4 regions of the Janthinobacterium sp. DSP2-3-3 genome follow, and region 4 is predicted to be linked to each of the others. Evidence: predicted binding sites of a transcription regulator. Region 4 holds the regulator's gene; each other region holds the start of a gene.

Region 1 (7,815 bases), on a different contig from region 4:
TTTCCCTAATGTAATTGCAAACCTGATATCTACATGCGGCTGTTCGATAGCTTCTGCTGCTGTAAGCTATCGGGCTGTGCCGCCCGCCCATCAATCGCCGCGCAAGCCAGCCAGCGCCGCCTCGAAGGCTTGTGTGCCACGGCGCGCGTCGCCCACGATGCGGCCGTCGCGCAGGATGACCAGCCGGTCCGCCAGCGCCGCTTCGCGCCGCAAGTGGGTGGCGATCAGCACGGTACGTCCGACGCTGCGCGCGCGCAGGCGCTGCAGGACATCGATTGCCGCCTGCGCATTGAGCGCTTCGGTGGCTTCGTCCAGCAGCCACAGGGTCGACTCGTGCAGGAACAACCGCGCCAGCGCGAAGCGCCGCGCCTGCCCGCCCGACAAGCCCAGGCCGCCCTCGCCCAACAGCGTATCGAGGCCGCCCGCGAAGGCCCGCACTTCCTCATCCAGGCCTGCCGATTGCAGCGCCGCCCACAGCTGCGCATCGCTGGCGGACGGGTCGGCCAGGCGCAGGTTGTCGCGCAGGCTATCCTGGAACAGTTCCGTCTTCTGGGTGAACAAACAGGCGCGCGGTGCGGCCACCGTTCCCGACAGCGGCGCCAGCTCGCGCGCGGCGATGGCCAGCAAGGTCGACTTGCCCGCGCCGCTGGGGCCGATCAAGGCCACGCGCTCGCCCGCGGCGATGTGCAGGGAAATATCATGCAAAATTGCAACATGGCTGCCCGCATGCGCGCCGCTGACGTGCTCCAGGCGCAAGCCCGGCGCGGCATCCGCGGACGGCGCCACGTCCTGTCCATCGAGGCGCGGCGCCAGGCGGCGCATGGCCAGCAGCATGCGCCCCGCTTCCAGCGCGCCACGGCGCAATCCCGCAAACGGCTCCACGGCCGTCAGCGCAATCAACAACGCCAGGGCTGCTAGCGGCAGGTTCAGCACCTGCTGCTGCACCAGCGCGGCCACGGCCAGCAGCACGCCGGCCAAAGTCACGCTGCCGGCAACGCCATACGCGGCGCCGGCAGCCGTGTCCAGGCGCAGCAAGGCGAAATCGGCTTGCGCCAGCGAGCGGTCGATCTGCCCCAGCGCGAGGCACTGGGCATCGATGCGCCCCGCCATTACCAGGTCCGTCTGGCCCGCCACCAGGTCGATGGTACCGGAACGCAATTTTTCAATGGCGCGCGAGCGCACGATGGCGGGATGGCGGGCGCGGCGCACCACCAGCCAGCTGATGCCGCCACCGGCGGCCAGCAGCCACGCTGCCAGGCCCAAGCCCAGCTGCCACTGCATCACGCCCAGCGCCACGCCGGCCAGCAAGGCCGCGCACAGTGCCGTAAAAGCCGGCACCAGCAGGCGCAGGTACAGCGCTTCGAGCGCGTCGATATCGGCCGTCAGGCGGAACAGCAGTTTGGCGGGCTGGCGCAGCAAGCGGCTGGCCGCTTCCGGGCGCGACCAGCCGCGAAACAGTTGCACGCGGATGCAGACCAGCGCGGCGAACGTGGCGTCGTGCGTGACGAGGCGCTCCGCATAGCGCGAGCCCGTGCGGCCGATGGCCAGCAAACGGATGCCGGCCGAGGGGCCGAACACGTCGAACAGGATCGCGGTGGAAGCGTGCAAGCCGGCAATCGAGGTGGCCGTGATAAACCAGCCGGACAAGCCCAGCAAGGCCATGCCGGCCACCGCCGTCAGGGCCGCCAGCATGGCGCCCAGGATCAGCTTGCCCGGCTGGGCCAGCAACAATTGCCGCAGGACGGGATTCCAGATGAGAGAAGTTTTCATGCGCGCGCCTCTTCCTTCTGCGCCTGCGCATCGACCTGCACTGTGCGCTGCAGCCGGCCAGCCAGCACCGGGTCGTGCGTGGCAACGATCATGGTTTTGCCCTTGGCCAATTCCAGCAGGGCGTCCGTCACGCGCGCCGCCGTTTCGCTGTCCAGGTGGGCCGTCGGTTCATCGACCAGCAGCAGGTCGGCATGCGGGTGCAGGGCCACGCGGGCCAGCGCCAGGCGCACGGCTTCGCCGCCGGACAAGCCCTGGCCGCCATCGCTGAGCATGACGGCCGGCTGCGCCTGGGCCACGGCGGCCAGGTCGGCCAGGTGCAGCGCCTGCGTCACGTGCGCAGCGTTCGCGCCGACGCGGCCCAGGGTCACGTTCTGGCTGACGGACGCGGCAAACACATGCGGGCGCTGGCCCATCCAGGCCACGCGCTGGCGCAAGGTATTCACGGTGCTGTCGGTCAGGCGCACGCCACCGATGCGCATATCTCCGCCATTGGCGGGCAGCAAGCCGGCCAGCAAGGACAGCAAGGTGGTCTTGCCGGCGCCGCTGGCGCCCAGCAGGGCCACGTGCTCGCCGGCACGCACGCACAAGTCGAAGCCGTCAAACACTGGCGTTTCGCCCGGGTGGGCAAAGCGCAGTTGATGGATCTCGACGGCAGGCGGCGGGGCCACCGCCATGGCGGCGGCGGAAACGGCAGCCACTTCCGCACCAAAGCCAGGCAGGGGCACGCCCTCCCCCGCCAGGTCATGCAAACCGGCCAGGCCCGCTTCGCCGGCCGCCTTGTCGTGCCAGACGGCGGCCAATTCGCGCAGGGGCTCGAAGAATGCGGGCGCCAGCAGCAGGATGAACAAGCCCTGCCCCAGGTTCAGTTCCCGACCCCAGGTGCCGAAATTGATGCTGCCCAGCAAGGAGAATCCGATAAACGCCGCCACCATGGCCACACCCAGCGCGGAAAACAGTTCCAGCACGGCAGACGACAAAAAGGCGATGCGCAGCACCACCATCGTGCGCCGGCGCACGGATTGCGACGAGGCGTCCAGCCGTGCGGCCGTGGCGTCGATGGCGTCGAGCGCGCGCAGGGTGGCCAGGCCGCGCAGGCGGTCCAATAGAAAGGCGTTCATGCTGCCCATTTCCACCATCTGCGCGCGGCTGGCCGCTTGCGCGCCCATGCCCACCAGGGCCATGAAGACGGGAATCAGGGGTGCGGCGATGAGCAGGATCAAGGCGGCGATCCACGACAGCGGCGTCACGACGGCCAGGATCACGAGCGGCACGAGCAAGACTTTCCAGCGCGCGGGCTTGTAACGCACCAGATACGGCACGATGGCTTCGGCCTGCTCGGCGATGACGCTGGCAGCCTGGCCCGACTGCGCGCGCTGGCGGTCCAGCGGTGAACGGTGCGCCAGCGCTTGCGCCACCTGTGCGCGCAAAGTGGACAGGTGCTCGCGCGCCGCCGCATACATGCGCCGCGCGCCCCACGCTTCGCAGCCTGCGCGCAGCACGCCCAGCAGCAGCACGCCCGCAGCCGGCAGCAGGGCCGCGCGCCAGGGTGCACCGCCCTGCATGGCTTGCACGGCCCAGGCCAGCAAGGCCGCTTGCGGCAGCCACAGCAAGGCGGCACCACCTTGTGCCAGGCTGGCGGCACGGGGAAGAATACAGCGGGGCAAAGACAGTGGCGTGGTAGGCATCTCTATACTTTTTGAGTTTTCAGAATTTTCTGTAAATTCGATTTTTTGTATAATACTGCGAAACATGACATATATCAATTGACCCTGCGGGCATGGCGTGAAAAAATTCAGATAATTATGAAAACTCAACATATCCAAATGACGCCGTTGATCCTGACCTTTGTCAGCCATTTCGGCGAGATGGGCAGCCGCTGGGGCTTTAACCGAACGGTGGGGCAAGTGTACCCCTTGTTGTTTGTCGCAGAGCATCCTTTGCACGCGGACGAAATCGCGGAACACCTGAGTTTTTCACGCTCGAACGTGAGCATCGGCTTGAAAGAATTGCAGGGCTGGGGCTTGATACGCCAGTCGCGCATCCCCGGCGACCGGCGCGAATATTTTTCCTCGCTGGGCGATGTCTGGCAAATCTTCCGCGTGGTGGCCGCCGAACGCCGCCGCCGTGAAGTGGCGCCCACCCTGACAGTGCTGCGCGAATCGCTACTGGCGCCGGCCACGGAAGCCGTGGATCAGTATGCGCAGGAGCGCATGCGCGAAATGTATGAACTGGTCGATCTGGCCAACACCTGGTTCGACGACTTGCAGCGCCTGTCGCCCGAATCGATGGCGCAACTGATGAAAATGGGCGCCAAGGTGCAAAAGCTGCTCAATGCCAAGGACCGCCTGTTTGGCGTCAGCAATAACAGCGACTGAAGCTCTCTTTCCTTAACACAAAGTGGTGCGTGTTGTCACGCCATTTCTGCTCGCCGCACAGACTCCCGCTAACACAGCCATACATAGCCGTATGCGCTGTTATCAACTAAATCAATAGAATTATTTGAATTGCATTAGTTTACATCAAGACTAAGCTTGCATATGCGTACTCACGCAAAGGTGACCGGGTGACAAGTTGACCTCCCTGACTGGATGGCGCGCACCCTAAAGCAGTGAAATTTCTGCAATACAATAAAAGGGGATTTTCATGAAAAGCATAACAAGCATTGCAATACGGACATCCATACTGGCCACCCTGACGGCCTTGATGGGCATGGCGCAGGCTGCTACATGGATCGACGTGGGACCGGCCAGCGGTTTCAGCATCGCAGGCAGTACCGTTACCTACACGCCGTCGCCGGCACTGATGGTGAAATACTATGACGGCAACCTGACGCCGCAAAGCCCATCCGACATCCAGGGGTATATCAATGGCGTCTTCGGCACCAGCCTGGGCCCAGCCGTATCGTATTGCGACAATGCCACTTCGGGCTGCACTGCCGGCACCACGGCAGGCTTGAGTGGCGGCGTCAATTCCTATACGAGCGCGGCCGCCTATGACTTCCTGGCCATCCACTTCGGCCAGGGCGAACTGGTCTTCCACTGGGCCGCGCCCGTCGCAGCCGGCACGACGTTCACGGTAGAAGGCTTGCCCAAGGACCTGAGCAATTACCGCGCTTACGTTTCCGCCATACCTGAACCGGAAACCTATGCCATGCTGCTCGCCGGCCTGGGCCTGCTCGGTGTCATGGCGCGCCGCCGCCAGGCAAAATAGGAGCATCAAGAAGACCTGCAACACGGCGCCGGCGCACCCATGTTTACAGCGCGCTTGCGCCGCGCCGCCCACTCTTTACACCGCCTTTATGCCGCTTTCGCTATGCTGGTTGGCACCACAGCCACCCTTGCGAAGGAGCCTCCATGCATGAATCCCCATTCCAGTCGCGCACGCGCAGCGTGCTGCGCCAGCATTTGCCCGTGCGCGAACGGCTGCGCCTGGCACGCCTGGCGAGCAAGAAAATGCTGTCGGTATTGTCTGCGCTGCTGTGTGCGGTGCCGCTGCTGTATTTGCTGAGCGTTGTGCTGTTTGCGCAGCCTTAGGGCCGAGTGCGGAAGACAGGAAAAGAGAAGAAGCGGCCGCATGGCGCAAGCCGTGGCCAGCATGAAACTGGTCCGCCCAGAGGGAATCGAACCCCCATTCACGGTTTAGAAGACCGTTGTCCTATCCGTTGAACGATGGGCGGAAAGGTGCAGTATTTTAATCCATGCGCGCCAGCAATGACATGCCTGCGCGGAATAGAAAACGGGCTGTCATTTCTGACAGCCCGTTCATGACTTTGGTCGGAGTACAAGGATTCGAACCTTGGACCCCCTGGTCCCAAACCAGGTGCGCTACCGGGCTGCGCCACACTCCGAAGACAAGATAATAACGCCCCCGCCCAATTTCGTCAATTGCCCCAGGCGAATTAGATGGAAATAACTATCGCCCCTTGCCTTTACACACCGACCTTGTCGGCGATGCGGCGTGCCATCGATTCAGCCACCTCCTTGTCTTTCGCCTCGACCATCACGCGGATCAGCGGTTCGGTGCCCGAAGCGCGGATCAGCACGCGGCCCGTGTCGCCCAGCTCAGCCTCGACCAGTTCTTTCTCGGCCACCATGGCGGCATTTTTTTGCCAGTCGAAACCGGGCGCCACGCGCAGGTTGATCAGGGTTTGCGGGAACAGCACCAGTTCGGCCAGGCATTGCTGCAGACTCTGGCCGCTACGCTTGAGCGCAGACAACACTTGCAGCGCAGAGACAATGCCGTCGCCCGTCGTATGCTTGTCCAGGCACAGCAAATGGCCGGAACCTTCGCCGCCCAGTATCCAGCCCTTTTCCTTCATGACTTCCAGCACGTAGCGGTCGCCCACCTTGGCGCGCGCAAAGCCGATGCCTTGCTGCTTGAACAGCACTTCCAGCGCCATGTTCGTCATCAGGGTGCCCACGGCGCCGGCCACGGGACCCGTCGCCAGGCGGTCCTTGACCATGACGTACAACAACTCGTCGCCGTTATACAAGCGGCCCGTGGCGTCGCACATGATCAGGCGGTCGGCATCGCCGTCGAGGGCGATACCAAGATCGGCGCCATGCTCGACGACGGCATCGGCCATGGCCTTGGTCGCCGTGGCGCCGAAGCCCGCATTGATGTTGAAACCGTCGGGCTTGTTGCCGATGGCGATGACTTCCGCGCCAAGCTCATGGAATACGTGCGGGGCGATATGGTAGGCGGCGCCATGCGCGCAATCGACGACGATCTTCAGGCCGCGCAAGTCCAGCTCGTTCGGGAAGGTGCTCTTGCAAAATTCGATGTAGCGGCCCTGGGCATCGTCCAGTCGCTTGGCGCGGCCCAGCTTGTCCGACGGCACGCAAGCCATGGGCTCGTCGAGCGCCGCTTCGATTTCCAGTTCCACGCTGTCGGGCAGCTTGGTGCCCTGGCCGGAAAAGAACTTGATGCCATTGTCATGATAGGGATTGTGCGAGGCGGAAATGACCACCCCGGCCGACAGGCGCAGCGCCCGCGTCAGGTAGGCAATCGCCGGCGTCGGCATGGGGCCGGCCAGCATCACGTCCACGCCGGCCGCCGACAAGCCCGCTTCCAGCGCCGCTTCCAGCATGTAGCCGGAAATGCGCGTGTCCTTGCCGATCAGCACCGTCGGGCGCGCCTTGCCGCCTTGCGACTTGGCCAGCACCTTGCCGGCCGCATAGCCGAGGCGCATGACGAAATCGGGAGTGATCGGAGCCGTGCCCACCAGACCGCGGATGCCATCGGTACCAAAATATTTACGCGTCATATATTTCTCTTTTTGTTGTTTATAATGAATCTTACAGGCTCAGTGCGCCATGCGCCAGACCTTCAGCGCATCGACGGTTTCAGCCACATCATGCACACGGATAATTTCTGCACCTTGCGCTACCGCAGCAAGCGCACCGGCAACACTGCCAGCCAGGCGCTGCTCGACGGGACGTCCTGTGACGGCGCCTATCATCGACTTGCGCGACAGCCCGGCCAACACAGGCAGGTCCAGTTCGCTGCGCAACTGGCGCGTGGCGCGCAGCAAGGCATAGTTTTGCTCCACCGTCTTGCCGAAACCAAAGCCGGGATCGACGCACAGGCGCTCGCGGGCAATGCCGGCCACCGTCATTGTCTCGATGCGCTGGCGCAGGAAGGCGATGACTTCGCGCACCACATCCTCGTATTGGGGTTGATACTGCATGGTTTGCGGCACGCTTTGCATGTGCATGATGCACAGCGCGCAATCGCTATCCTGCACGGCCTCGATGGCGCCTGGCGCGCAGAAACCGTTGATGTCGTTGATCATGTCGGCACCCGCCAAGATGGCTTCGCGCATCACTTCGGGTTTGTACGTGTCGACGGACAGGGGCTTGCCGCAGTCGCGCAAGGCGTACAGCACCGGCATGACGCGCTGCAACTCATCCTGCAACGGCAGCGGCCGTGCGCCGGGGCGACTCGATTCGCCGCCGATATCGATGATGTCGACGCCGTCGACTATCATCTGCTCGGCGCGCGAAATGGCAAATTCCAGGTGTTGATACTGGCCCGCATCGGAAA
Region 2 (7,815 bases), on a different contig from region 4:
TGGCGTCGGCCTGCACAGATTCCGTGGGTATGCACAGATCAAACGCCACGGAGGTGCGATAACGGGGAAGATGCAATCGAGAAGCGTTGAACTCCACAGCGGTTACCTTTACATGACGATCGGACCCTTGTTGTCGCGACGGCAAGGCGACTGACAAACAGGCAATATCATCATGGTAGCCTTGGAATATGACGGCTTGATTACCAGCTTGTCAAAACCGTATGCAACATGGCTGCATGGCAAGCCGTTGCCGGGCTTACAGGCGTCGGGCCAGTGCCTGGGCCTGTGCCAGCCAGCGCGTGCGTTGCGCTTCGGTAGAATCGAGGATGGGGCCGAAGCTGGCCACTTTGACGGGCTTGACGCCGCAAAATTCCAGCGTCGTCTTGCGCAGCTGGTGGATGCCGGGCATGTGGTAGACCCAGCGGAAATACCAGGGCGGCGTGTCCATCGTCACCAGCAGTTGCGCCGTGCGGCCCTTCAGCAGCTGGGCCGGGAAAGCCTTGCCAGGACGGTACTTGAAGGCAAAGCCGGGCAGGAAGACGCGGTCGACAAAGCCTTTCAGCAGGGCCGGCGCGCCGCCCCACCAGATGGGGTAGGCGAACACCAGATGTTCGGCCCAGCTGATGGCATCCTGTGCCGCCAGCAAGTCCGCTTCCAGCGGCTGCACCTGGCGGTAGCCTTCGTGCAGGATGGGGTCGAAGTCCAGCTGGCCCAGGCGCAGTTCGCGCACGCTGTGGCCTGCGCTGCGGGCCGTGGCGGCGTAGGCCTCGGCCAGGGCGGCGCAGAAACTGTCGCTGGACGGGTGGCCGAGGATGATTAAAATGCGCTTGGGTATCGTCTTGGTCATGATGCAGGCTTTCCAGTAAAGAACAGCTTGCATGCTAAAGCTTGTCCCTAGTGGCAGAGTCAAGCGGCCGTTTGAAGGCGCTGGTGCGCCAGGCAGTCGCGGATTTCCGTGTCGATGTCGGCCAATTGCGCGTCGAGCTGGCGCAGGCGGGCAATATCCTGCTGCACTTGCGCGCGCTTGGCGGCGATATGCCGGGACAGGGCGGCCCAGTCGGTGTCGTCGCCGGCCAGGATGGGTAGCAGTTCGGCCAGGCGGAAACCCAGGGCCTGCGCCTGGCGTATCAGTTTGACTTGCGCCAGGTCTCGCTGCGTGTAGACGCGGTAGGCGCCGGAACGGCGCACGTCGCCCAGCAAGCCCAGCGTTTCATAGTGACGCAAGGCCTTGGGCGAGGTGCCCGCCAGGCGGGCGATTTCTCCGATGTACATGGGTGATCCTTTCTCAAGCTTGAGCGAATCTTACCCCAAGGCACTGGCGCCCAGGCGGCCCAAGCGCCCTCAGGCGCGGCGTGGCGGAATTTTCTTCGCCGTGCACTCGGCGCAGGTGCCGTACAGCGACAGCGCGTGCTCGTGCAGCACGAAGCCTCGCTCGGTGGCGATTTCATTCTGGCGCAGTTCGATGCCTTCGTCGACGAATTCATCGACCTTGCCGCAACCCGTGCAAACCAGGTGATCGTGGTGCTGGCCTTCATTCAGTTCGAAGACGGCGTGGCCCGATTCGAAATGCCGGCGAAACAGAATGCCCGCTTCGGCAAATTGCATCAGCACGCGGTAGATGGTGGCCAGACCCACGTCGATTTTTTCAGCCAGCAAGAGTTTGTAGACATCGTCCGCACTCAGGTGCTTGATCGTGCCTTCTTGAAACAGCTGCAGAATCCGCAAGCGGGGGATGGTCACTTTCAAGCCCGATTCACGCAGTTCCCTCAATATATCCATGTCTCCCATTCCTTTTATGATCGCCTGAGCGTGCGCTTAAGCGTGAGCCTGCATTATATCGCAAATGATAATCATTACTATTCTCATGTGCGTGCTGGACATATTATGCTGCGCGGGCAGGCGGCGATCCAGTGCCATTGGCGCAAGTGGCGATTGCGTGACGGGCAACTTGTGCCAGGGTTATCGTTGAAGATGGAAAGCTGCGCTCAAATCGCTACACTGTGCGGCACGTGATAACAATGAACAATGAACAATGAACAAAGGAAGGGGGCATGGACCGATTTGATGCGATGCGCCTGTTTACGCGCATCGCCGAGTTACGCAGTTTCACGCAGGCGGCGCATGACCTTGGCTATCCGAAGGCGACCGTCACGCATGCGATCAAGCAGCTCGAAGCGCGGCTGTGCTGATCGAATTGGAAATCGGCATGGGCGACCGTCTCGTCGACCTGGTGCGCGAGGGCGTCGATTGCGTGCTGCGCGTGGGTGAATTGAGCGACTCGTCCATGGTGGCGCGTCGGCTGGCGCTGCTGGAACAAATGACGTGCGCCAGCCCCGCCTACCTGGCCGCGCACGGCACGCCGGAGAATCTGGTGCAGCTCGATGGCCACCGCGCCGTGAATTTCTTTTCCGCCCAGACGGGCAAGGTCTGGCCCTTCGATTTCAGGCTGGACGGCCAGCGACACAGCGTGGCCGTGCCGGGCATGGTGTCCGTCAATAACGCCGACGCGTATCACGCCTGCTGCCGCGCAGGCCTGGGCTTGATCCAGGCGCCCCGTTATCACCTGGAGCGGGCGCTGGCCACCGGCGAGCTGGTGGAAGTGTTGGGGGCCATGCGTCCCGACCCCTTGCCCGTGTCCGTGCTGTATCCCCATCACCGTCAATTGTCGCCGCGCGTGCGCGTGTTTGCCGACTGGGTCGCCAGCCTGTTTAAAGGCGTGCATTGACGCGCTGCGGTATTTTCTTGACCTGGGAAAAGAAAAAAATCCCTCTAGTGATGCCATCTAGCACTATTTGATGTGGATCAAAGTTTTTGTTGCACTGCACTCATAGACTTCGCAGCGTTACTTAACGACAGAGGAAAACATAATGAAAACGTCCGCAACTGCAGCAGCAATCGTTTTGGCCGCCATCGGCGCATTTGCCGGTAATGCAATGGCTCAGGAAAGCCCATGGCTGGTGCGCGCGCGCGCCGTGCACATCGACCCGGCCAACAAATCTGCTCCTGTGACTGGCCTCGCCGCAGCTGACCAGATTCATGTCAGCAGCAAGACGATTCCTGAAATCGATATTTCGTACTTCTTCACCCCGAATATCGCTGCCGAGCTGATCCTGACGTATCCGCAAAAGCATGACGTCACCTTGTCGGGCACGAAGATCGGTACCTTCAAGCATTTGCCGCCGACCCTGTCGCTGCAATACCACTTCATGCCTGAAAAACAGTTCAGCCCTTACGTGGGTGCAGGCGTGAATTACACGAATATTTCGGACGTGAAATTGCTGAACGGCGCTGGCCGCCTGGAACATGACAGCTGGGGCTACTCGCTGCAAGCTGGCGTCGACTACAAGCTGGATAAAAACTGGTCCTTGAACTTCGACATCAAGAAAGTGCAGATCCGCAGCGACGTGCTGGCCGGTGGCGCCAAGATCAGCGAAGTCAAGGTTGACCCTATCCTGATCGGCGTAGGCGTCGGCTATCGCTTCTAAGCATGGCATGACAGCGCCCGCGTGGCGCGCAGCATAAAAAAGACGGCCGGGTTTGCACCTGGCCGTCTTTTTGCATTGCCTGCGCCGGTTTATTTTTTCAGCGTCTTTTCCAGCGCCAGCTGGTAGTCCGTCTTTTCGTAGCCGGCCAGGTATTTGTTCGTCGCGTCGAGGAAGGCGCGCGAGCGGTAGGCCGCTTCCAGGTCTTTTACCCATGGCTTGGCCTTGTCGGCCGTGCGGATGGCCACCAGGTTGATGTAGCTGTCCGAGATCTTTTCCACGCTCAGGGCTGACGTCAGCTTCATGCCGGCGGCCAGGGCGAAGTTACCGTTCACGAAAGCGTAGTCGGCGTCCGCCAGCGAGCGTGGCAGCTGCGCCGCTTCCAGCGGCACCAGTTTCAGCTTTTTCGGGTTTTCCAGCACATCGCGTTCGGAAGCGCGCAGCGGATCGACGTTCGGTTTCAGCTTGATCCAGCCCATCTTGGCCAGCATGACCAGCGCGCGCGCCTGGTTGGTCGGGTCGTTCGGCATGGTGATGGTGGCGCCGTTCTTCACTTCGGCCAGGGATTTTTGCTTGCCGCCGTACAGACCGATCGGCATGGTCGGCACGGTGATCAATGGGCTCAATGGCAGCTTGTTATCGGTGGCGAACTTGGTCAGGTAGACGATGTGCTGGAACACGTTGGCATCCAGCGAACCTTCGGCCAGCGCGTAGTTCGGCTGCACGTAGTCGTTGAATTCGACGATCTTGACCTTGTAGCCCTGTTTTTCCAGGATAGGCTTGATGCCCAGCTTCAGCTGGTCCGAATACGGGCCGGAGCTGGTGCCGATGACGAGTTCTTTCGGGTCCTTGGCGTGGGCTGCTGTGGCGAAGGCCAGGCTGGTGGCGGCCAGGAGCAGGGTGCGGCGAATGTGGTTCATGTAGGTCCTTGTTTCTGAATATGAATTAACGTTTGTCGAGACGCTTGGCGACGCGCGTGCCGGCGAACTGGATGGTTTGCACCAGCACGATCAGGATAGCCACGGTGACGACCATGATGTCCGTCTCGAAGCGGTAGTAGCCGTAGCGGATGGCCAGGTCGCCAATGCCGCCGCCGCCCACCACGCCGGCCACGGCCGAATACGAGAGGAAGCTGATCGACAGCACGGTCAGCGCCAGCACCAGGCCGGAGCGCGCTTCGACCAGCAGCACGCGGAAAATGATCTGCATTTCCGACGCGCCCATGGCGTGCGCCGCCTCGATCACGCCGCGCGGCACTTCGCGCAGGTTCTGTTCCACCAGGCGCGCGAGGTAGGGAATGGCGGCGAACGACAGCGGCACGGCAGCTGCCAGCGGGCCAATCGAGGTGCCCGCGATGATGCGCGTAAACGGCGTCAGGGCGACCAGCAAAATGATGAAGGGGAAGCTGCGCACGGTATTTACCAGCCAGCCCAAAATCGTCGACAGCGGACGGTTTTCCAGCGACTGGCCTTCCGAGACGAGGAATAGCACAATGCCCAGCGGGCCGCCGATCAAGATGGCGGCGGTCAATCCTATGCCCAGCATGGTCATGGTCTGGCCCAGCGCCACCCAGATTTCCGGCAGCAGCTTGATGACGTTATTGATCGATTCTTCAAACATGTGTTGCATCCTTCCATGCGGTGGCTTCAAACGCCTCGGTGCCGTAATAAGCCAGCTCGCGTCCCAGCGCTGTCTTGCGCGGGGTGGCCGTGTCGCTCAAATCGAATTGTTCGGCGATGGCGCCGTTTTCCACGACGGCCACGCGGTTGCAGATGGCGCCCAGCACCGACAGCTCATGGCTGACGATGACGATGGTCACTTTCAAGCGCGCATTGATGTCGCGCAAAGTGTCGAGCAGGGCGCGCGTGGTTTCCGCGTCCAGTGCGGACGTCGGCTCGTCGCACAGCAGCACGTCGGGATGGCTGGCCAGGGCGCGCGCAATCGCCACGCGCTGTTTCTGCCCGCCGGACAATTGCGCCGGATAGCTGTGCAACTTGTCGGACAAACCCACGAGCGCCAGGCATTCCTCGACGCGGGCGGCGATTTGCTCGCCCTTGGTCGTGCCATGGATTTTCAAGGGGAAGGCGACGTTGTCGAAGACGCTGGCGTTTTGCAGCAGATTGAATTGCTGGAAAATCATGCCGATGTTCTGGCGCGCGTCGCGCAATTCGCTCTTGCCAAGGCGTGTCAATTCGCGCCCGGCCACAGTAATGGTGCCGCTGTCGGGACGCTCGAGCAGGTTAATCAGGCGCAGCAAGGTGGATTTGCCGGCCCCGCTCTTGCCGATCAGGCCGAAAATATCACCGGGATAGACTTCCAGCGTGACCGATTTGACCGCGTGGAATTGTTCGCCCTTGGGCAGCGCGAAGGTCTTGTTCGCGCCATCGATGCGAATCACCGGCGTACGGTGTGGTGTGGTCATGCAGTGTTTCCTTTTTCATTGGACCGTGACAGGCTTGCTTGCAGGAGCCAAATCGCCCAGCCTGTTACGTCGGTTGCGTAGTATACCTCCGATCGTGTTATTACTCCTACGACAGAATCTTGCTTTGAATATGCAAATAATGTCTATGCGTCTGTTTTCAAGTTGAAAAAGCGGGAAAGTCGCGTTCTCGCCGAATTTAATCGCGTGGATCGGCGTGACGGAGCCGCATCTCGGTGAAAAGTTCGACGCGCCCTGCGCAGGCGTCACGGTATTTTTATGTGAGGTTTGGCTGGCGTGCCGTTTTTTTGACGTGGGCAGCGCCGTTTACTGCCTGCCATTGCCCTCTTCGCGGGCAGATTCTGCTCCGCAGGCGGCTGGGCCTTCGGGACGCCGCAACAGGTAGGTGAGGACGGCGATTTCCATGGTGCCCACCATGGCGATGACCCACCACGGCGGATGGCCCAGGCACATGGCGACAAAGCCGATGGCCATGCCCAGGCAAGCCATGGCCTTGCCGCGCCGCGAGACGGCACGGTGTTCGCGCCACTGGCGCAGCGGCGGACCGAAGCGGGGATGCTGCAGCAGCCAGTGCTCGAGGCGCGGCGACGCGCGGCTGAAGCAGGCCAGGGCGAGGATCAGGAAAATCGTCGTCGGCATGACGGGCAGCATGGCGCCGATGATACCCAGCAGCACCATCAGGGCGCCGGCGGCGGTCCAGGCCCAGCGGCGCAGACGCACGCCGTGCGCTTCGCGCAGGGAGGCCTGGGCGTGCGGCTCCTGCATCAGGTGAAGGCGCCGGCTGTCAGGTCCAGGCTGCGGGACGGGGCGGTGGTGGTGGTGTATGCGTTCACTGTGCTCGTATTGTGGCGGGTGGCCGTCATGGTTTTTCTGCTCTGTTTTCGGCTCTATTATGGATGAATCAAGGCGACGCTGCATGCGTGCCAGGGCCGTGATGATAACAATCCAAAAGAATAATAACAAGAATCATTCTCATTTGATGCAATATCTGAGCACCTGGATAACGCTGGATATTTTTGACAATGCAGACAATAATCGGCAGTAGAAGGCGCTGTCACGTTCAGTATCGCCCTTATTATCGATTTTATCGATGCTAACTAGGCATATTTTGCGTTTTACATCGATCTTCATGCCATGCATAATCCATTGCAACTGAAGCCGGACAATCAGCCGCATGCGCCGTTCGCTTGCAGCTGCTTGCGGTTTTGACATCCTCCACTCCCTATCAGGAATCCATCATGAAAAAACTGCTCGCTTTTATCGCCGCCGCCGGCTTCTCGCTGTCCGCCGTTGCCGCTCCTGAAGTCTACGTCATCGATGGCAGCCACACTTTCCCCCGTTTCGAGTACACCCACATGGGTTTCTCGACGCAGCAAAGCCGTTTCAATAACACCACCGGCAAGGTCACGCTGGACCGCGCCGCCAAGACGGGCGCCGTCGAAGTGCTGATCGACACCAAGTCCGTCGATACGGGTTCGACCCTGTTCAACTCGCACATCCAGGGCGATGGTTTCCTTGAAACGGACAAGTTCCCGGTCGCCACTTACAAATCGACCAAGTTCAATTTTGACGGCGACAAGCTGGCGTCCGTGGATGGCAACCTGACCCTGAAAGGCGTGACCAAGCCAGTCACCCTGACCGTCACCTCGTTTGCCTGCGCACCGCACCCGATGCTGAAGAAAGACGCTTGCGGCGCCAACGCCACGGCCAAGATCAAGCGCTCGGAATTCAACGCCGGCAAATATGCGCCAGCTGTCAGCGATGACGTGACCTTGACGTTTGCCATCGAAGCCATTAAACAATAACTTTGTTGGCTGCATGATAAAAATGGCGGCGGACTTCGGTCCGCCGCCATTTTTTTATCTGCTTGCCCCTGCCATCACGACAAGTGAT
Region 3 (7,815 bases), on a different contig from region 4:
GATGCCACCTGGGAAGCGGGCGCGCTGGCCGAAATCATCGGGTGCAACGCGGACGGCAGCGATGGCGACGCGCAGGGCGCGCAACATGCGCCGCGCAGCTACTCGCTCGCGTCGCTGCCGTCCGATGGCGAATTGCAGTTGCTCATACGCCAGGAACGCCATGCGGGCGGCGACAACCAGGGCTATGGCATCTGTTCCGGATGGCTCACGCGCTTCGCCCCGCTGGACGCCAGCATCCGTTTGCGCCTGCAAGCCAATCCCGCCTTCGCGCCCGCCCTGGTCGATCTGCCCTGCATTTATATCGGCAACGGTTCCGGCCTGGCCGGCTTGCGCGCGCACCTGCGTGCGCGCCAGCGGGCAGGGCTGGCCCGCAACTGGCTGCTGTTCGGCGAGCGCCAGCAAGCTTTTGACAGCGTCTGCGGTGAAGAGTTGCAAGGCTGGCTCGATGCTGGCCACCTGGCGCGCCTGGACCGCATCTTTTCGCGCGATGGTGAAACACGGCAATATGTGCAGGACCGCTTGCGCGAGCATGCCGACGACTTGCGCGACTGGCTGGCGCAAGGCGCCATCGTCTACGTGTGCGGCAGCCTGCACGGCATGGCGGCAGGAATCGATGCTGTGCTGCAAGAAGTGCTGGGCCAGGAGGATCTCGACGCCCTGCTGGCGGCCGGACGTTACCGCCGCGACGTGTATTGATCTACATCAGTCCGCCCCCGGCGCCGCCCGGCTATGTGGGCAAGCGCACAGTCAGCGCCAGCCATCGGACTACAGTGGGGACATCGCGGCACGATTGCCGCTCCACTCACTGTCTGCGAGGCTAGCCATGAAAAACCCCTGGATGAGCATGTACCTGAGCGCGGCCAACCGCATCGCCAACACGGCGCGCGGTCACGCCACGGCCGCCGTCAAGCGCGAAGCGGCAAAGAATACGCGGCAATTGACGCAAGTGTGGTTCGACTCTTTCCTGCCCGCGGCAGGCAAGCCACGGCGCAGCCGCAAGGCGAAATAGGAGCAGTCACGAGCGGTATCTGGTGCGGTGCATCACAGCAATAAGTTGAAGTTACGACCAGGTGAGCTAAACTGCAAGCATGGTAGTAAAGATATGCGTACGCGATTGAAGTGACCGGCAGGCGCCGCATCCCCGCGCCGCCACCGGCTCATCAGGAGACGACCATGTTGACGCTTAAAGTACTGGCCTGCCTTGCCTTGTCGGCCTTGCTGCTCGCTCCCCTCGTGCTGAGGGATGCCATGCAGTTGTCGGCCGGCCAGCAATTGCAGGTACCCAATGTCGATGCGCACGCCATGTGGAGCCATTGGCCCAAGCAATAAGCAAGACAAGACGCGCAGCTGAGAAAACACCGCTGACTGCGTTGCTTTGACTTGCCGTACTAGCGTACTGTCTGCGTCAAAGACGCCTTGCCAACGGCGTTTTTCAGCGGCGCTTGCTAGTGGCATTCACCGTCAAAAACCGCTTTATTGCAGAGTGGAAATTTGTTCCTCTATCCATTTGTTTTTGCCTTGTTTCCCTCGCCCCTCTTCACCATATTTTTGATCCAGGTCATGGATTTGAAGTGTCGCTACGCCCACACTGGAACAGTCCGCTTCGCATCGGGACGGACTTAACCGGGAGCATCGGCATGGGTAAATCGGACTGGAAGGATGAGATGGCGCTGGGCGTTCCCGCCATCGACGAGGCGCATGAGGCACTGTTTCAAGAGCTGGCGCGGCTGGGACAGTTGAGTGACCAGCATTTCAGCGTGGCGTTTCGCGAGCTGATTGCGGCCGTCGAACGCGATTTCCGCGAGGAAGAAGATTTGATGGAAGAAATCTCCTTTCCCTCGCTGGCCAACCACCGCGAACAGCATGCGCGCGTGCTCAGCGGTTTGCACCATGCCTGGGCCGCCGTCGATGAAGGCGACCTGGAGCAGGGACGCCTTGCGCTCTCGCTCTTGCCGCAATGGCTGATCTTTCACCAGGCCACCATGGACCTGGCCCTGGCGGCGGCCCTGGAGTTGGTGCAGCGCCAACCGAACTAACGTCTACAGCAGCAGCACCGTGGCTAGCTCGGGCAAGACCACGCGGTAATGACCCGGGTATTTGTCTTCGCCATCGAAAATCTTGCAAAACACGGGCTGGCTGATGTCGTTGACGGCTGGCTCGTTCATGGGCAAGGTGGCGATCAGTTGCTCGCCATCCATCAACCGCAAGGCGCTGCCCCGTTCGGCCGCGCAAAAGGCCAGCGATTGCACATCGTTGGCAAACGGCCGCTTGTACCACGGCGTGATGGCCCGCACGGCGCGCCGGGCGTCGCGCAGGACTTGCCCCACGCGCGTGACATTCCACGCATCGCGCGCCACGGACGGCTGGAGGACGATATTTGCCGTCAGCTCGCCCCTGCCCTTGTTCACCAGAAAAGTGCCATCTTGCGCGGCAATGTCATCGTTGAGCGGCACGACAAACACGCCGCCGTCGGACACCTTGATCGGCACGGGGGCGCCATTGCCTTGCAAGGCCACCCGCACATCGTCGATGGTGGCGCTCAGCTTGGCCGGAATCAGGCGCAGTGCCATGACCACGCTGCCGCTCGACACTTGCCACACCTTCCTGGCAGTCAGATAACTCTCGCGGTAAGCCGTGAAACGTATGCGCGGCGCCTTGGCGTCGCTGTTGGCCGTAATCGTCACCGTTTGCGATGGCGAGGCGTCCTGCGCTGGCGCAGCGGGGGTGGCAGGCGCAAGGGGCGACGGCACAAGGGGTGGCAACACAACAGCGGCGGCGGGCGGCACGCTGGCGCTTTGCAGCGGCGTGGGAACAGCCGGCGGCGGCGCGTGTTCCTGGGCCCGGCCCAGCGACACGACACACAACCATCCGGCACAAGCGATCCATGTACGCATGCATTTCTTTCAATGTGGAAAATATTTTATCAGCGCCTGCATTATCGCAGAAGGTCAGCCTGTGCGCCGCTCCTGGCCTGCCGCACTCTATTGGTACGCACGCCGATGGCATGGCGCGCGGCGGCAATGCGCCGCTGCAAGACATGATCCTGTACGACCGCATCGAGGTCGTACGCGGCGCCACCGGCCTGATGGGCGGCACGGGCGACCCGTCAGCCACCATCAACATGATACGCAAGCGGCCGACGAAAGAATTCCAAGCCAGCGCCGGACTCATCATGGGCCGCTGGGACGACCAGCGCGTCGAGGCCGACCTTTCCACGCCGCTGAACGCGGAGGGCAGCGTGCGTGCGCGCACGGCCCTGGCCTGGCCTGGCAAAAACGCGATTCCTACCTGGACATGTATCACGAACGCAAGACCGTCGGCATGCTCATCGTCGAGGCGGACTTGCGTCCCGGCACCCTGCTGATAGCCGGAGTCGACTTCCAGGACAACCAGCCCACGGGCGCCACCTGGGGCGCCGTGCCCTACTGGAACGCGGACGGCAGCCTGGCCAACTTGCCGCGCAACACCAGCTGGACGGCGCCCTGGAGCAGCTGGGCCAACAAGCAGCACACGGTGTTCACCTCGGTGTACCAGCGCCTGCCCGGCAACTGGAATCTGCACCTGGGCTATGCGCGTACAGAAAGCACGAACCGCACCACTGTTCTCCATGCGGGCAAAGGTTATCCCGATCCAGCCACGGGCAAAGGCATGGAACTGTGGACGGGCGCCTGGGGTGCAGGCGAAATGAACAGCGACAATTTCGACATTTACGCTAGCGGGCCATTTACCTTGCTGGGACGCAAGCACACGGCCATCGTCGGCTGGAATGGCAATAACGGCCAGGAGCGTTCCATCGGCGGCAAGGAAAAAATCAATTACTCGAAATTCATCCCCGATTACCGCAGCTGGACGGGCAACATCCCCCGCCCCGTGTTTTACCCGGACGGCTCGCACACGGAAACCGTGACACGCCTGACGGGCGGCTATGTGGCCACGCGCCTGAGCCTGGCCGACCCGCTACACGTGATCGTCGGCGCGCGCAGCAGTACTTACCGCACGGACACGCGCAACTACAACACGCAAGGTGTATACACGGGCAGCGGCGACTTCGTGGAAACGCGCAATGAAGTCACGCCGTACGTGGGCGCCGTGTTCGATATCAACAAGCAATATTCGGCCTACGCCAGCTTCACGCAGCTGTTTAACCCGCAATCGAGCAAGGACCGCAACAACAAGTTCCTGGCGCCGGAAACGGGCGACAATGCGGAACTGGGCATCAAGGGCGAATTCTATGAAGGCAAGCTGAACGCGTCGGTCGCCCTGTTCCACACGAAGAAAAAGAATCTGGCGAAACTGGACCGCAGCGTGCCGCCCGGCTTTTTGCTGCCCGACGGCGGCCAGGCCATGGTGGCGAATGGCGCCGGCGTGACAGCCAAGGGCGTCGAGTTCGACGTTTCCGGCCAGTTGTCGCCCGCCTGGGAAGCCAGCAGCGGCTATACCTATCTGCACGCGGCCGAGGCCGATGGCCGCCGCGCCGCCACCACGCAGCCGCGCCATTTGCTGCGCCTGGCCACCAGCTACCGTTTCGACGGCCGTCTGGCAGGCCTGAAAGCGGGCGCCAGCATGACGGCGCAAAGCGCCATCTACAGCGAATCGTGGTACGGCCGCCCGCCGTCAAGCGAGATGACGAATATCCCGCAAGCGGGCTATTCGCTGGTCAACGCCATGGCCAGCTATGCGTTCAACAAGCATGCCAGCGTGCAGTTGAACGTCAACAACCTGCTCGACAAGCAATACTACCGCAACGTGGGCTTCTTCGACGGCGTATTCTGGGGCGAACCGCGCAACATCAGCCTGGCCGTGCGCACGACGTTTTAAGAGCCTATCCCAGTAGTGAGCGTCTTCTGCTGCCAGTTCATCAGGAGCGCGGACAAGGCGTGAGGAGGACGCGTGGCGAGCCACGCGACGACGATCAACGCAGTCCCCGCTTCTGAGGGGCGCCAGCAGGGGATGTATTCATCTACTGGAATAGGCTCTGAGCGCGGCCATCACACTGCCGCGCTGCGCCAGTGTGCGGGCGCCGGCAGGGTGAAGCCATCGAGCAAAGGACCGCCGACGGGCGCCAGCACGGCGGCGGTGACGTGTTCGAACGCGCGCTGGCCCGCCGCCAGGTCGCTGGCGACCAGGCGCAAGGCACCGTCGAGCTCCTTGGCGATGGCCGCGTCAAATGCCTGCAGGCGGCGGAACAGGTGCTTGCCGCCGCCGCTCCATTCGCCGGCCGCGCGCAAGTGCAGGTCGGCCAGCGCTTCATACAACTGGCAAGCCACGGCCAGCGCCTCGCCCGGTTGCATGATGTCGACCAGGTCTTCCAGCGAGGTGGTGATGGCATAGCGGCGCCGCTGCAAATTGTCCACGTCGAGCACGGGCGGCCCGGCCCCGTCGATGGCTTGCGCCAGCGCAAGCAATTGCGCGTAATGTGTGCCGGAGGCAGCGATATTTTTGCCTTCCAGCACCATGCGCACCAGCGGCACCGTGCCGCCCGGTGCATCCATTTCCTTGCAAAAATACGTGAACGTGGCCAGGTCGTGCGCAAACAGTTCCACCGTGCGCCCTTCGGCCACGATGGTCGAGCGCCAGGCGCAATCGACGTGGTCGAACAGCAGCAGCAAATCGATATCGGAACTGGGCGTCTGCCGGCCCGTGGCGAACGAGCCGCCGATGATGGCCGCCACGGCAGCAGGATAGCGCTCGCGCACCAGCCGCACGGCAATCGCGCGGATATCGTCATAGGTGAAAATGTTTGTCACAGCCAGTGCTCCGTGCTGAAAAACACTATCCTACACGGGATCTTGCACACGACATGCACACCGCCGCCATCCTGCTACACTGGCGCTATCTGATCAAGGAACAAACATGGAATACGACTGCATCGTGGTGCCCTCGCCCGTGGGCGAGCTGACCCTGGTGGCGCGCGGGGCGGCTCTGGCCGCCATCCTGTGGGAAAACGACAAGCCCAACCGCGTGCGCCTGGGCGAGATGCGCGTCGATGACAGTTGCGCCGTGCTGCAGGAAACGGCGCACCAGCTGGGCGAGTATTTCGCTGGTACCCGCCAGCAATTCGACGTCCCGCTCGATTTTGCCGGCACGTCATTCCAGCAGGAAGTCTGGCGCGCGCTGCTGACGATACCGTATGGCCAGACGCGCAGCTATGGCGAGATCGCGCGCCTAATCGGCCGTCCCGCCGCCGTGCGCGCCGTGGGTGCCGCCAACGGCAAGAATCCCATTTCCATCATCGCCCCCTGCCACCGGGTCATTGGCGCCACGGGCGAATTGACGGGTTTTGCGGGCGGCTTGCATGCCAAGGTAACTCTGCTGGCCCTGGAAGGCATCGCCCTGTCCAGCGACCGCGAAGCGCTGAAGACAGGCCACGCCCGCCGCCGCGCCGTACACCTTGATACCGCGCAAGGCTGTTTGTTCTAGCCGTTTATTCCTATTACTCCCGGATGGTTAAGCCATCCATTCAAGCAAACATATCAAGAATTATGCCGTATCTATCCATCCTGCTGTTTGCTGTCCTGTATCTGCTGGCCACTTTCTTTTTCCACATCCCCGCTTTGGTCGCCCTCGTGTATGGCGTGCTAAGCCTGAGCTGTTTCGTTGCCTATGCGATCGACAAGTCGGCCGCCAAACAAGGGCGCTGGCGCACATCGGAACGCACCCTGCTGCTGTTGGGGCTGCTGTGCGGCTGGCCCGGCGCCGTACTGGCGCAACAATGGCTGCGCCACAAGTCCAGCAAGCGTTCGTTCCGCGTGCTGTTCTGGATCACCGTCGCCATCAATATCGGCGCCTTCGTGTATTTCAGCATGCATTACGCGGCGCCCGATATCGGCACCGAGGTGGCGCCCATCGAACTGTAGGACCGCTGCGACCCATTACTCGCCCAGCAAGCGCAGCGATTCCAGCCAGTCGGCTTTCCATTCGCGCAGCAACGCTTGCGTGGCGAACGCCTTCTTCAGGTGCGCCATCGGCACGCGGTGCACATCGTGCAAGCCGAACGCCAAAGTCACCGGATGCCACAAATGGCTGTTCTTGCCGCCCCGCGAATTCTTGCGCACGCGCGCGCCGTCGTCGCCAAAGATGCCCACGCCACTGGCCATGCCTTTGTCCAGGTCGACCTTGCCCACGCCGGCAAAGGCGATCAGGATGTGCTCGCGCCCCAGGCCCTTCAAGGCGCTGGGCAAGACAAACGGCACTGCGTTGTCAGCTCCGGCTTCCGGCTCGGCCGGCTGCGGATGCTGCAACTCCTTGAGCAAACGTAACAGATCGCGCTCCTGGAAATGCAAGCCGTCGACGGGCACGCGCAAGCCCGGTGCCTTCAGTTCGATGGCGATATTGCCAGAGTCGCGCGTAAAACGCAGCCAGACATCCTCGGCGCCCGAAGCCAGATGCTGCTTGTCGCCGATGAACACGACGGGCGCCGCATAGCGTGTCACGCCGTCATGGAACAGCTCGGCCCACGCGTCGCTGTAATCGAGCCAGACAAACGGCAAGCCGCCCTGCTCCAGCAGGCGCGCCAGGGTCCACGGCGTGCCGGTCTGGTGCGCCAGCCAGGCACAGGCTTCGGTGGCGGTGGCGCGGTACGGCAAAGGAAGGGAAGTCATGGCAGTTCCGTCGATAAAAGTGGAACGCAGTGTAGCAGACGCCGCCCTCATCCCCTTGGGCAGGCGCAGCGGGCGCGCCGCGCGATGTGCGTGGCTTTATATTTTCATGAAACTGAATCCAGGCGCCCTACCCGCGCGTACATGGCTATGCCATGACCGAACAAAGTTACCACGCGAAGTTACCATGCGGAAAGGAGTCGCCATGCAGCATTAC
Region 4 (7,815 bases):
AATGCGGCTCCATCACGCAGGCGGCCAAACTCGTCAAGATGAGCTACAAGGCGGCCTGGGACGCCATTGACGCCATGAACAACCTGGCTGGCGAGCCGCTGGTCGAGCGCTTGACGGGCGGCAAGGGCGGCGGCGGCACGCGGCTCACCCCACGGGGGCGCCAGCTGGTCGACAATTTCCGTATCATCGAGCGCGAGCATGCCCGCTACCTGCGCCAGCTGGGCAGCCAGGCGGAAGGCATCGCCGACGATCTTTTACTCATACGGAGAATGGCCATGAAAACCACGGCACGTAATCAATTCCTGGGCAAAGTTGCCGAACTGAAACAGGGCGCCGTCAACGATGAAGTCACCCTGGCATTGCCAGGCGGCCAGCACATCGTGGCCATCGTCACGCAGGGCAGCAGCGAAAGCCTGGGCCTGGTGCCGGGCGCGGAAGCGTTTGCGCTGATCAAGGCGTCGTCTATCATCCTCGTGCTCGATGGCGAAGGAGCGCGCTTTTCCGCGCGCAACCAATTGGCCGGACTGGTGACCCGCGTGCAGACGGGCGCCGTCAACACGGAAGTGGTGCTGGACTTGCCGCGTGGCGGCACGATCGCTGCCATCATCACGAACCAGAGCAGCACTGACCTGGGCATTGAGATCGGCAGCAATGTGACGGCGATTTTCAAAGCGTCTAGCGTGATCCTGGGCGTGCCCGCCTGATTTAATCTTGTAAGCGCGCCAGCCACTCCCGCGCGGCGGCCAGCGCCTGCTCGAGTTCCTGCGCCGTGTGCGCCAGCAGCGCCGGCACCTCGTCCAGGCGGCCCGCGTCGATGGCTTCCTCGGTGGCAAACGCGGCGCGGATCAGGCGCTTCGTGCCCAGCGTACCGACGGAACCGCGCACGCCGTGCAGGATGCGCGCCACGTCGCTGTGGCGGTCCTCCTGCAACGCTGTTTCGGCGTCGCGCGCGGGCGTCATGCCCTTGTTCAGCGCGTCTTCCACCATGCGCCGCAGCACGCCGCGCCCCTTTGCATCGCGCCCCATCACGCGCATCAGCGGCGCCATGGAAAACACTTCCTCATCGGCAACGGGCGCCGGCTCGGCCGTCTGCACTTGCGGGCGCTTGGGCAGGTGGCGCAGGATGACTTCCATCATCTCTTCCACCACCACGGGCTTGGCGATGAAATCGCTGATGCCGGCCGTCATGCAGCGCTCGCGCTCGGACGCCAGCACGCCGGCAGTCATGGCGATCACGGGCAGGCTCAAACGCAGTTCCGTGCGGATGATGTGGGTGGCGCTGAAACCGTCCATGATGGGCATCTGCATGTCCATCAGCACGATGTCGTAGCGCAGCGCCTCCGTGCGCAGCCGTTCCACGGCTTGCAAGCCGTCGCCCACCACGTCCAGGGTGGCGCCCATGTGCTCGAGGATGCCGCGCGCCACGGCCTGGTTCAAATGATTGTCTTCCACCAGCAGGAAATGCGCGCCGGCCAGCTCCGTGCCCAGCGGCTGGTGCAAGATGCGCTGCTCGCCGCCGTCGTTCTTGGTGATCAGCGCCTGGTGCAGGGCATCGAACAGGCTCGATCCCGTGATCGGCTTCATCAGCACGACATCGGCCTCGGCGGCGCTGGAGATTTCCTCCAGGTGGTTGCGCGCGAAGGCGTTGACCATGACCACGATGGGCTGGCGTTGGCCGATGGCCGCCTGGCGAATGGCCTTGGCCGTGGCCAGGCCGTCCATGACGGGCATGTGCCAGTCTGCCAGCACCACGTCGTAGGGCTGCTGCTGCGCCAGGCGTTCGCGGTACAGTTCGATGGCGGCAAAGCCGGAGTCCACTTCGTCGGCCAGCCAGCCCCACGCCTCGATCAGCTTGACGATCAGTTCGCGCGTGGTGCGGTTATCGTCGGCCACCAGCAGGCGCAGCTGGCCCAAGGCCGGCGTGCGCCGCGTTTCAGCCGGCTGCGCCAGCATGTCGAACGGCACGCTGAACCAGAAGCGGCTGCCCTTGCCTTCGCTGCTGGCGACGGCGATGTCGCCGCCCATCATGTGGATCAGCTGCTTGCTGATGGCCAGGCCCAGGCCCGTGCCGCCGAAGCGCCGCGTGATGCTCTGGTCGCCCTGTGAAAACGCGGAAAACAGCTGCTGTTGCTGCAGCTCCGTCATGCCGATGCCCGTGTCGCGCACTTCGAAGCGCAGCCAGGCGCGCCCGTTTTCGCTCTCGGCCAGACTGACGGCCACCACCACTTCGCCGCTCTCGGTGAACTTGATGGCATTGCCGGCCAGGTTGACGAGAATCTGCTGCAGGCGCTGGGCGTCGCCCACAAGGCGCCGCGGCACGTCGGGTTCGACGGCGATGGCCAGTTCCAGCTCCTTTTCGCCCGCATTCATGGTCATCGTCGTGGCCAGGGTATTCATGACTTCGTCGAGATCGAATTCGACGGGCGACAATTCCATGCGGCGCGCCTCGATCTTCGAATAATCGAGCACGTCGTTGAGGATGCCCAGCAGCGACTGGCCCGCTACGCGCACCATGGTCAGATACTTGCGCTGTTCCGTATCGAGCTTGGTATTGCCCAGCAAGTACACCATGCCCAGCACGGCATTCAGGGGCGTGCGGATTTCATGGCTCATGTTGGCCACGAAATCGCTCTTCGCGCGGTTGGCCGCCTCGGCCCGGTCACGCTCCTGTTCCAGCTCTGCCGCGCGCGATTCGAGCTCCTGCTGCAGGCGGTCGCGTTCGCTCATCAGGCCGTTGAACGCTTCCGTCAGTTCGCCGATCTCGTCGCGCTGCTGCACCGGCACGGGAGTGAAGCGGTTGCCGCTGGTGCGCAGGGCCAGCAGGGTGTCGCGCAGGCGTACCAGCGGCGACAGCAGGCGCACGGTGACCCAGCCCAGAACAAAAGCAGCCAGCAGCGAAGCGAGGATGCTCCACAGTACCAGCCGGTACAGTACGCCATCGAAGGGTTCGAAGGCATCCTCGACGGGCAGCGAGGCACCCAGCAGCCAGTTCACGGATTTCAGGCGCTTGAAGCTGTTGACGGCCGTGATGCCGCGGTTGTTGGTGCTGACCATGCTGCCTTCGCCATCTTCCTTCAGCAACTGCGTGGTCGTCAGGTTGGCGTTCGGCTGGCGCGGCTGCAGCAAACGGCTGGTGTCGGGATGCAGCACGTAGCGCGGCACGGCGCCGCGCGTGAGGATGAAGTAATAGCCGCTCTTGCTGATCTTTTCCGAGCGCAGGCGTCCCAGCAGGTTATCCTTGTACAGGCGCAGCACGCCAATCACCACGCCGGCCACCTGGCCATCGGCGGTGAGCACGGGCGCCACCATCTGCACGATGGGCATGCCGCTTGATTTGCCCAGCATCGGCTCGGTGATCATGGGCTGGCGCGTGCGCACGACGGTCTGGAAATATTCGCGCTCGCCGACGTTGATGCCGGCGCGTCCCGCGACCCGCGGCATGTCGGCCACGATGGCGCCTTGCGCATCGAGCACCAGCACGTCGTCGAACAGCACCAGCATCGCGCGGCGCGCATAGTATTCGCGCAATTGGGCGGGCTGGGCGATCAATTCCGGCGGCTGCTGCCTGGCCGTCAGCGCGACGATCTGCAGCAGCATGCCCAGCTTGTCGTCGAGCTCGGCAGCGGTGCGGGTAATCAGGGCCGATTGCTGGCTCAGCAGCACTTTGGTGAAGTCGGCGCGCATGTGCTGCACCTGGATCATGGTGACCAGCGCGATCATGGCGATCGAGGTCAGGCTGGTGGCTAGCGCGACTTTTGCTTTAATGCCGAGAGGCTTCATGATTTCCTTTTCAGTACCGGGCGGCACAGGCGGCAGATAATGCTGTCAGGAATTTTCCTATCAATACCCGAGCTTGGCAAGCGGTGCGGCGCAAATTGCCCTCCCCGCATGGGCTTTTGACGATGTTGCCATATAATTAAAGTCAGAACGTCGTTTATTCAGCGCAATTGCGGTGAAATTGGCACACGGCAACCGTGTATGCAGTAAACTTGTTATTGCATTTTCTAAAAGGTATCAACATGACTGAAGCGCTACTCACTCCCACCTTGCCCATAGTGAACGTGGAAGCGTTGCGTGCGCGATGCTCGACCTGCAGCATGCATCAATTGTGCCTGCCGATGGGCCTCGATGTGGGCGATATGGACAGGCTGGACCAGATCATCGGCCGCCGCCGCAAGATCGTGCGCGGCGCCTCGCTGTTCCGCATCGGCGACTCGTTCCAGAACCTGTATGCGATCCGCCTGGGGCACTTCAAGACGTACCAGATCAATCCGGGTGGCGAAGAGCAGGTGACGGGTTTCCAGATGGCCGGCGAACTGCTGGGCATGGACGCCATCAGCGCCGACCGCCACCACTGTAATGCCGTGGCGCTGGAAGACAGCGAAGTCTGTGAAATACCGTTTTCCAGCCTGGAACAATTGCTGGGCAATATGCCGACCCTGTTGCGCCATTTCCACCGCATGATGAGCCAGGAAATCACGCGCGAGCAAAGCGTGATGCTGTTGCTGGGCAATATGCAGGCGACGCAGCGTTTTGCCGCCTTTATCGTCAACCTGGCCTCACGCTATGAAGCGCGCGGCTATTCGGCCAGCAAATTTCAGTTGCGCATGTCGCGCGAGGAAATTGGCAATTACCTGGGGCTGACCATCGAGAGCGTCAGCCGTCTGCTGTCGAAGTTCAAGAAGGAAGGCTGGCTGCGCGTCTCGAATCGCGAAATTGAAATCTTGCAGCCCGCCAAGTTGAAAGCCATTACGGCTGGTACCGACGTCTGCAAGTAAGCTTTACAGCTCTGCGTCAGCATGCAGCGCGATGCTGCGCTGCAGGGGCCAGGTCCAGATGCCGGACAGGCGCCACTCGCGTTTATCGTTTTCCACCAGCACTTGCCAGCGGCTGCGCTCAAGCATCGGCAGCGCTACCGAGAAGTTGCCGGCCACATCGGGCTGCACCAGCAGCTTGATATCCTTTTCCGGCAAGGTCGCATGCGCCAGATGCAGCTGCAGCGGACCCTGGTAAGCCTTGCCGAAGCTGTGCACGGAACCACTGAGGCGCGCGTGCGCCACATCATAGGATAAGCTGGTATCCATCGCCAGGTTGCTGGCGATCGTGTCGCGCTTCAAATCCTGGTTGATTGCCTTGCCCTGCTTGTAATAGTCGCCCACCACCAGTGCATCGGGCTGCGTAAACGCGATATATCCCATGAAGCTGCCGACGACCACGGACAAGCCTGGGCCGATCATCAGCAGCCAAGGCCAGCGATGCTTGTACCACGGTGCAACGGGTGCTTGCAGCTTGAGACTGTCGGACATGATATTTCTCCTGTTTGATCAGCCAGTCCCCATGCGGGGACTGGCCTTCCTACATTAGCGCGGCACGATGAATACCGCGCTTTCACGTACATGCAGCGATGGGTCGTCCAGCGAGTGCAATTCGATCGCAATCTTGTTCGAGCCCTTTTCGCCGACCCCGTGCGGCACGCGCAGGCGGATCGGCCAGCCCAGCGTTTCCGTCGGCTGCAACATCACTTCTTCGCGCGTCAGCAAGGTCAGGCCCGGCAAGCCGGAGACGCTGATTTTAAAATGCTGGCTTTGCTCCGAGGTGTTCATGATCTGCAGGCGGTAGACGTTTTCGATCATGCCGTCTTCCACTTCGCGTCCCATCGAACCGCGGTCGCGGATCACGTCCATTTTCAGGGGCGTGCGCAAGGCCAGCGAAGTACACACGGCGATGATGATCAGGGCCAGGATGGAAGTGTAGATCAGCACGCGCGGACGCATGGCGCGCTGGCGTATCTGCTTCGAATTGAAGTTGTTTTCCATCGCATGGTCGGTACTGTAGCGTATCAGGCCCCGTGGCCGCTCGACTTTGTCCATCACGCTGTTGCAGGCATCGACGCAGGCGGCGCAACCGATGCATTCATACTGCAGGCCGTTACGGATATCGATGCCGGTCGGACACACCTGCACGCACAGGGTGCAGTCGATGCAATCGCCCAGCTTGTCGTTGTTGCCGGCCTTCTTGCTCATGGCGCCACGCGGTTCGCCGCGCTTGGTATCGTAGGTGATGATCAGCGTGTCCTGGTCGAACATGGCGCTCTGGAAGCGCGCGTAGGGGCACATGTATTTGCACACCTGCTCGCGCAGCCAGCCCGCGTTGCCGTAGGTTGCCAGGCTGTAGAACAAGACCCAGAACCATTCCCAGGGACCGAAATTCAAGGTGGTCACCGCCTGCGCCAGTTCCTTGATCGGCGTGAAGTAGCCGACAAAGGTAAAGCCCGTCCACAGGGCGATGGCGCCCCACACCAGGTGCTTGGCCGTCTTCTTGAAGGCCTTGCGCACGGAGGGACCCTGCTTGTCGAGGGCCATGCGCGCGCTGCGCGTGCCTTCGATGCGGCGTTCGACCCACAGGAAGATTTCCGTGTATACCGTTTGCGGGCAAGAGAACCCGCACCACACCCGCCCGGCAATGGCCGTGACGAGGAACAACAAATACGCACAGATGATCAGCAGGGCCGCCAGATAGATGAAATCCTGGGGCCACAGCACGACGCCGAAAATGTAGAACTTGCGCGTGGTCAAATCGAACAGCAGGGCTTGCCTGCCATTCCAGGTCAACCACGGCAAGCCGTAGAACGCCAGCTGGGTAAGCCATACGCATACCCATCGCCAGGTAGCGTAGCGTCCTTTGGCCTCGCGAGGGTAGATTTGCTCGCGGGCCGCATACATCTTGATGACTTGAGGTTCCATTACATCATTTCACGGGCGTCTGGGGATTCGACAGGCTCCAGACATAGGCCGACAGCACGTGTACCTTGGACTCGCCGAGGAAATCGCTGAAGGCCGGCATGGTGTTGCTGCGTCCCTTGCGTACGGTTTCCATGATGGTATCGGCACTGCCGCCATACAGCCAGATCTTGTCCGTCAGATTCGGCGAACCCAGCATCGGGTTGCCCTTCGCATCGGCGCCATGACAGGCCATGCAGGCGCCGAACTTGGCTTTGCCCAGCACCGACTTGACGGGGTCCGAAGTGGAACCGGACAGGCTCAGCACATAATGGGCCACGTTCTCGACATCCTTTTCGGAGCCCAGGGCGGCGCCCATCGGTGGCATCTGCCCATTGCGGCCGTGCAGGATGGTGGTCTTGATGATGTCAGGTTCGCCGCCATACAGCCAGTCCTTGTCGGTCAGGTTGGGGAAGCCCTTGTTGCCGCGCGCATCCGAACCGTGGCATTGCGCGCAGTAGGTCAGGAACAAACGCTGGCCGATGGCTTGCGCCTGCGGATCGGCGGCCACCGTCTTCAAGTCCTGGCTCAGGTACTTGTTGAACAGGGGGCCGTAGTCGGCTTCCGCCTTCTTCAGCTCTTCCTCGTACTGGCCCGTCGATTTCCAGCCCAGGCTGCCGGCATAGTTGCCCAGGCCCGGATACAGGAACAGATACGCCAGGGCGAAGACGATGGTGATGTAGAACAACCACATCCACCAGCGCGGCATTGGCGTGTTGAGTTCCTTCAAGTCCTCGTCCCAGACGTGGCCCGTGGTGCCGTCGGCAGGCGCGCCGTCGACCACTTTGATTTTCGACTGCGAGTACAGCAGCACGCCGCAGCCGATGATGCCCAGCAAGGACAGCACGATAATGTAGATATTCCAGAAGCCATTGGTAAAGTCAGCCATGGTTGCGCTCCTTTGCCACGCTCATCTCGGCCTCGGCCGGATAGTCCAATGCGTCATCGGCGAACGGCAGGTGCGCCGCCGCGTCGAAGTCGCTGTTGCTGCGGCTGAAAGTCCACCACAGGATGCCTACGAACGTCGTAAAGGAAA

The links. The regulator FNR, encoded in region 4, switches genes on or off when oxygen is low (the NO sensors DNR and NnrR bind a similar motif). The targets are predictions, from matches to a motif close to TTGATNNNNATCAA.
Region 1: cydD (thiol reductant ABC exporter subunit CydD) is a predicted target of FNR. The motif match lies at 3,520-3,533, and genes of this name have one in related genera.
Region 2: ACP7DE_RS01570 (OmpW/AlkL family protein) is a predicted target of FNR. The motif match lies at 2,793-2,806, and genes of this name have one in related genera.
Region 3: ACP7DE_RS16125 (bacteriohemerythrin) is a predicted target of FNR. The motif match lies at 1,549-1,562, and genes of this name have one in related genera.

The regions. Positions count from the first base shown of each region.
Region 1 is NZ_JAFCWA010000007.1:241,470-249,284, forward strand. It holds gene ACP7DE_RS16185 (amino acid ABC transporter ATP-binding/permease protein) at 91-1,770, opposite strand; gene cydD (thiol reductant ABC exporter subunit CydD) at 1,767-3,455, opposite strand; gene ACP7DE_RS16195 (GbsR/MarR family transcriptional regulator) at 3,594-4,145, shown strand; gene ACP7DE_RS16200 (PEP-CTERM sorting domain-containing protein) at 4,414-4,980, shown strand; gene ACP7DE_RS16205 (hypothetical protein) at 5,124-5,303, shown strand; tRNA gene ACP7DE_RS16210 (tRNA-Arg) at 5,372-5,446, opposite strand; tRNA gene ACP7DE_RS16215 (tRNA-Pro) at 5,541-5,617, opposite strand; gene glmM (phosphoglucosamine mutase) at 5,699-7,036, opposite strand; gene folP (dihydropteroate synthase) at 7,076-7,815, opposite strand, start outside.
Region 2 is NZ_JAFCWA010000001.1:317,474-325,288, reverse strand. It holds gene ACP7DE_RS01595 (SpoIIE family protein phosphatase) at 1-76, opposite strand, end outside; gene ACP7DE_RS01590 (NAD(P)H-dependent oxidoreductase) at 257-847, opposite strand; gene ACP7DE_RS01585 (MerR family transcriptional regulator) at 907-1,272, opposite strand; gene fur (ferric iron uptake transcriptional regulator) at 1,342-1,779, opposite strand; partial or broken gene ACP7DE_RS01575 (LysR family transcriptional regulator) at 2,052-2,725, shown strand; gene ACP7DE_RS01570 (OmpW/AlkL family protein) at 2,868-3,485, shown strand; gene ACP7DE_RS01565 (MetQ/NlpA family ABC transporter substrate-binding protein) at 3,575-4,402, opposite strand; gene ACP7DE_RS01560 (methionine ABC transporter permease) at 4,428-5,102, opposite strand; gene ACP7DE_RS01555 (methionine ABC transporter ATP-binding protein) at 5,095-5,904, opposite strand; gene ACP7DE_RS01550 (YbaN family protein) at 6,229-6,687, opposite strand; gene ACP7DE_RS01545 (hypothetical protein) at 6,895-7,134, opposite strand; gene ACP7DE_RS01540 (YceI family protein) at 7,161-7,727, shown strand; gene ACP7DE_RS01535 (NAD(P)-binding domain-containing protein) at 7,802-7,815, opposite strand, start outside.
Region 3 is NZ_JAFCWA010000007.1:230,331-238,145, forward strand. It holds gene ACP7DE_RS16110 (PepSY domain-containing protein) at 1-696, shown strand, start outside; gene ACP7DE_RS16115 (hypothetical protein) at 824-1,009, shown strand; gene ACP7DE_RS16120 (hypothetical protein) at 1,174-1,329, shown strand; gene ACP7DE_RS16125 (bacteriohemerythrin) at 1,638-2,036, shown strand; gene ACP7DE_RS16130 (hypothetical protein) at 2,040-2,894, opposite strand; gene ACP7DE_RS16135 (hypothetical protein) at 2,885-3,364, shown strand; gene ACP7DE_RS16140 (TonB-dependent siderophore receptor) at 3,295-4,818, shown strand; gene ACP7DE_RS16145 (nucleotidyltransferase domain-containing protein) at 4,989-5,747, opposite strand; gene ACP7DE_RS16150 (methylated-DNA--[protein]-cysteine S-methyltransferase) at 5,854-6,420, shown strand; gene ACP7DE_RS16155 (DUF1294 domain-containing protein) at 6,483-6,857, shown strand; gene ACP7DE_RS16160 (hypothetical protein) at 6,873-7,601, opposite strand; gene ACP7DE_RS16165 (hypothetical protein) at 7,804-7,815, shown strand, end outside.
Region 4 is NZ_JAFCWA010000017.1:50,455-58,269, reverse strand. It holds gene ACP7DE_RS25560 (TOBE domain-containing protein) at 1-704, shown strand, start outside; gene ACP7DE_RS25555 (response regulator) at 706-3,780, opposite strand; gene fnr (fumarate/nitrate reduction transcriptional regulator Fnr) at 4,020-4,778, shown strand; gene ACP7DE_RS25545 (FixH family protein) at 4,782-5,306, opposite strand; gene ccoG (cytochrome c oxidase accessory protein CcoG) at 5,361-6,743, opposite strand; gene ccoP (cytochrome-c oxidase, cbb3-type subunit III) at 6,748-7,668, opposite strand; gene ACP7DE_RS25530 (cbb3-type cytochrome oxidase subunit 3) at 7,661-7,815, opposite strand, start outside.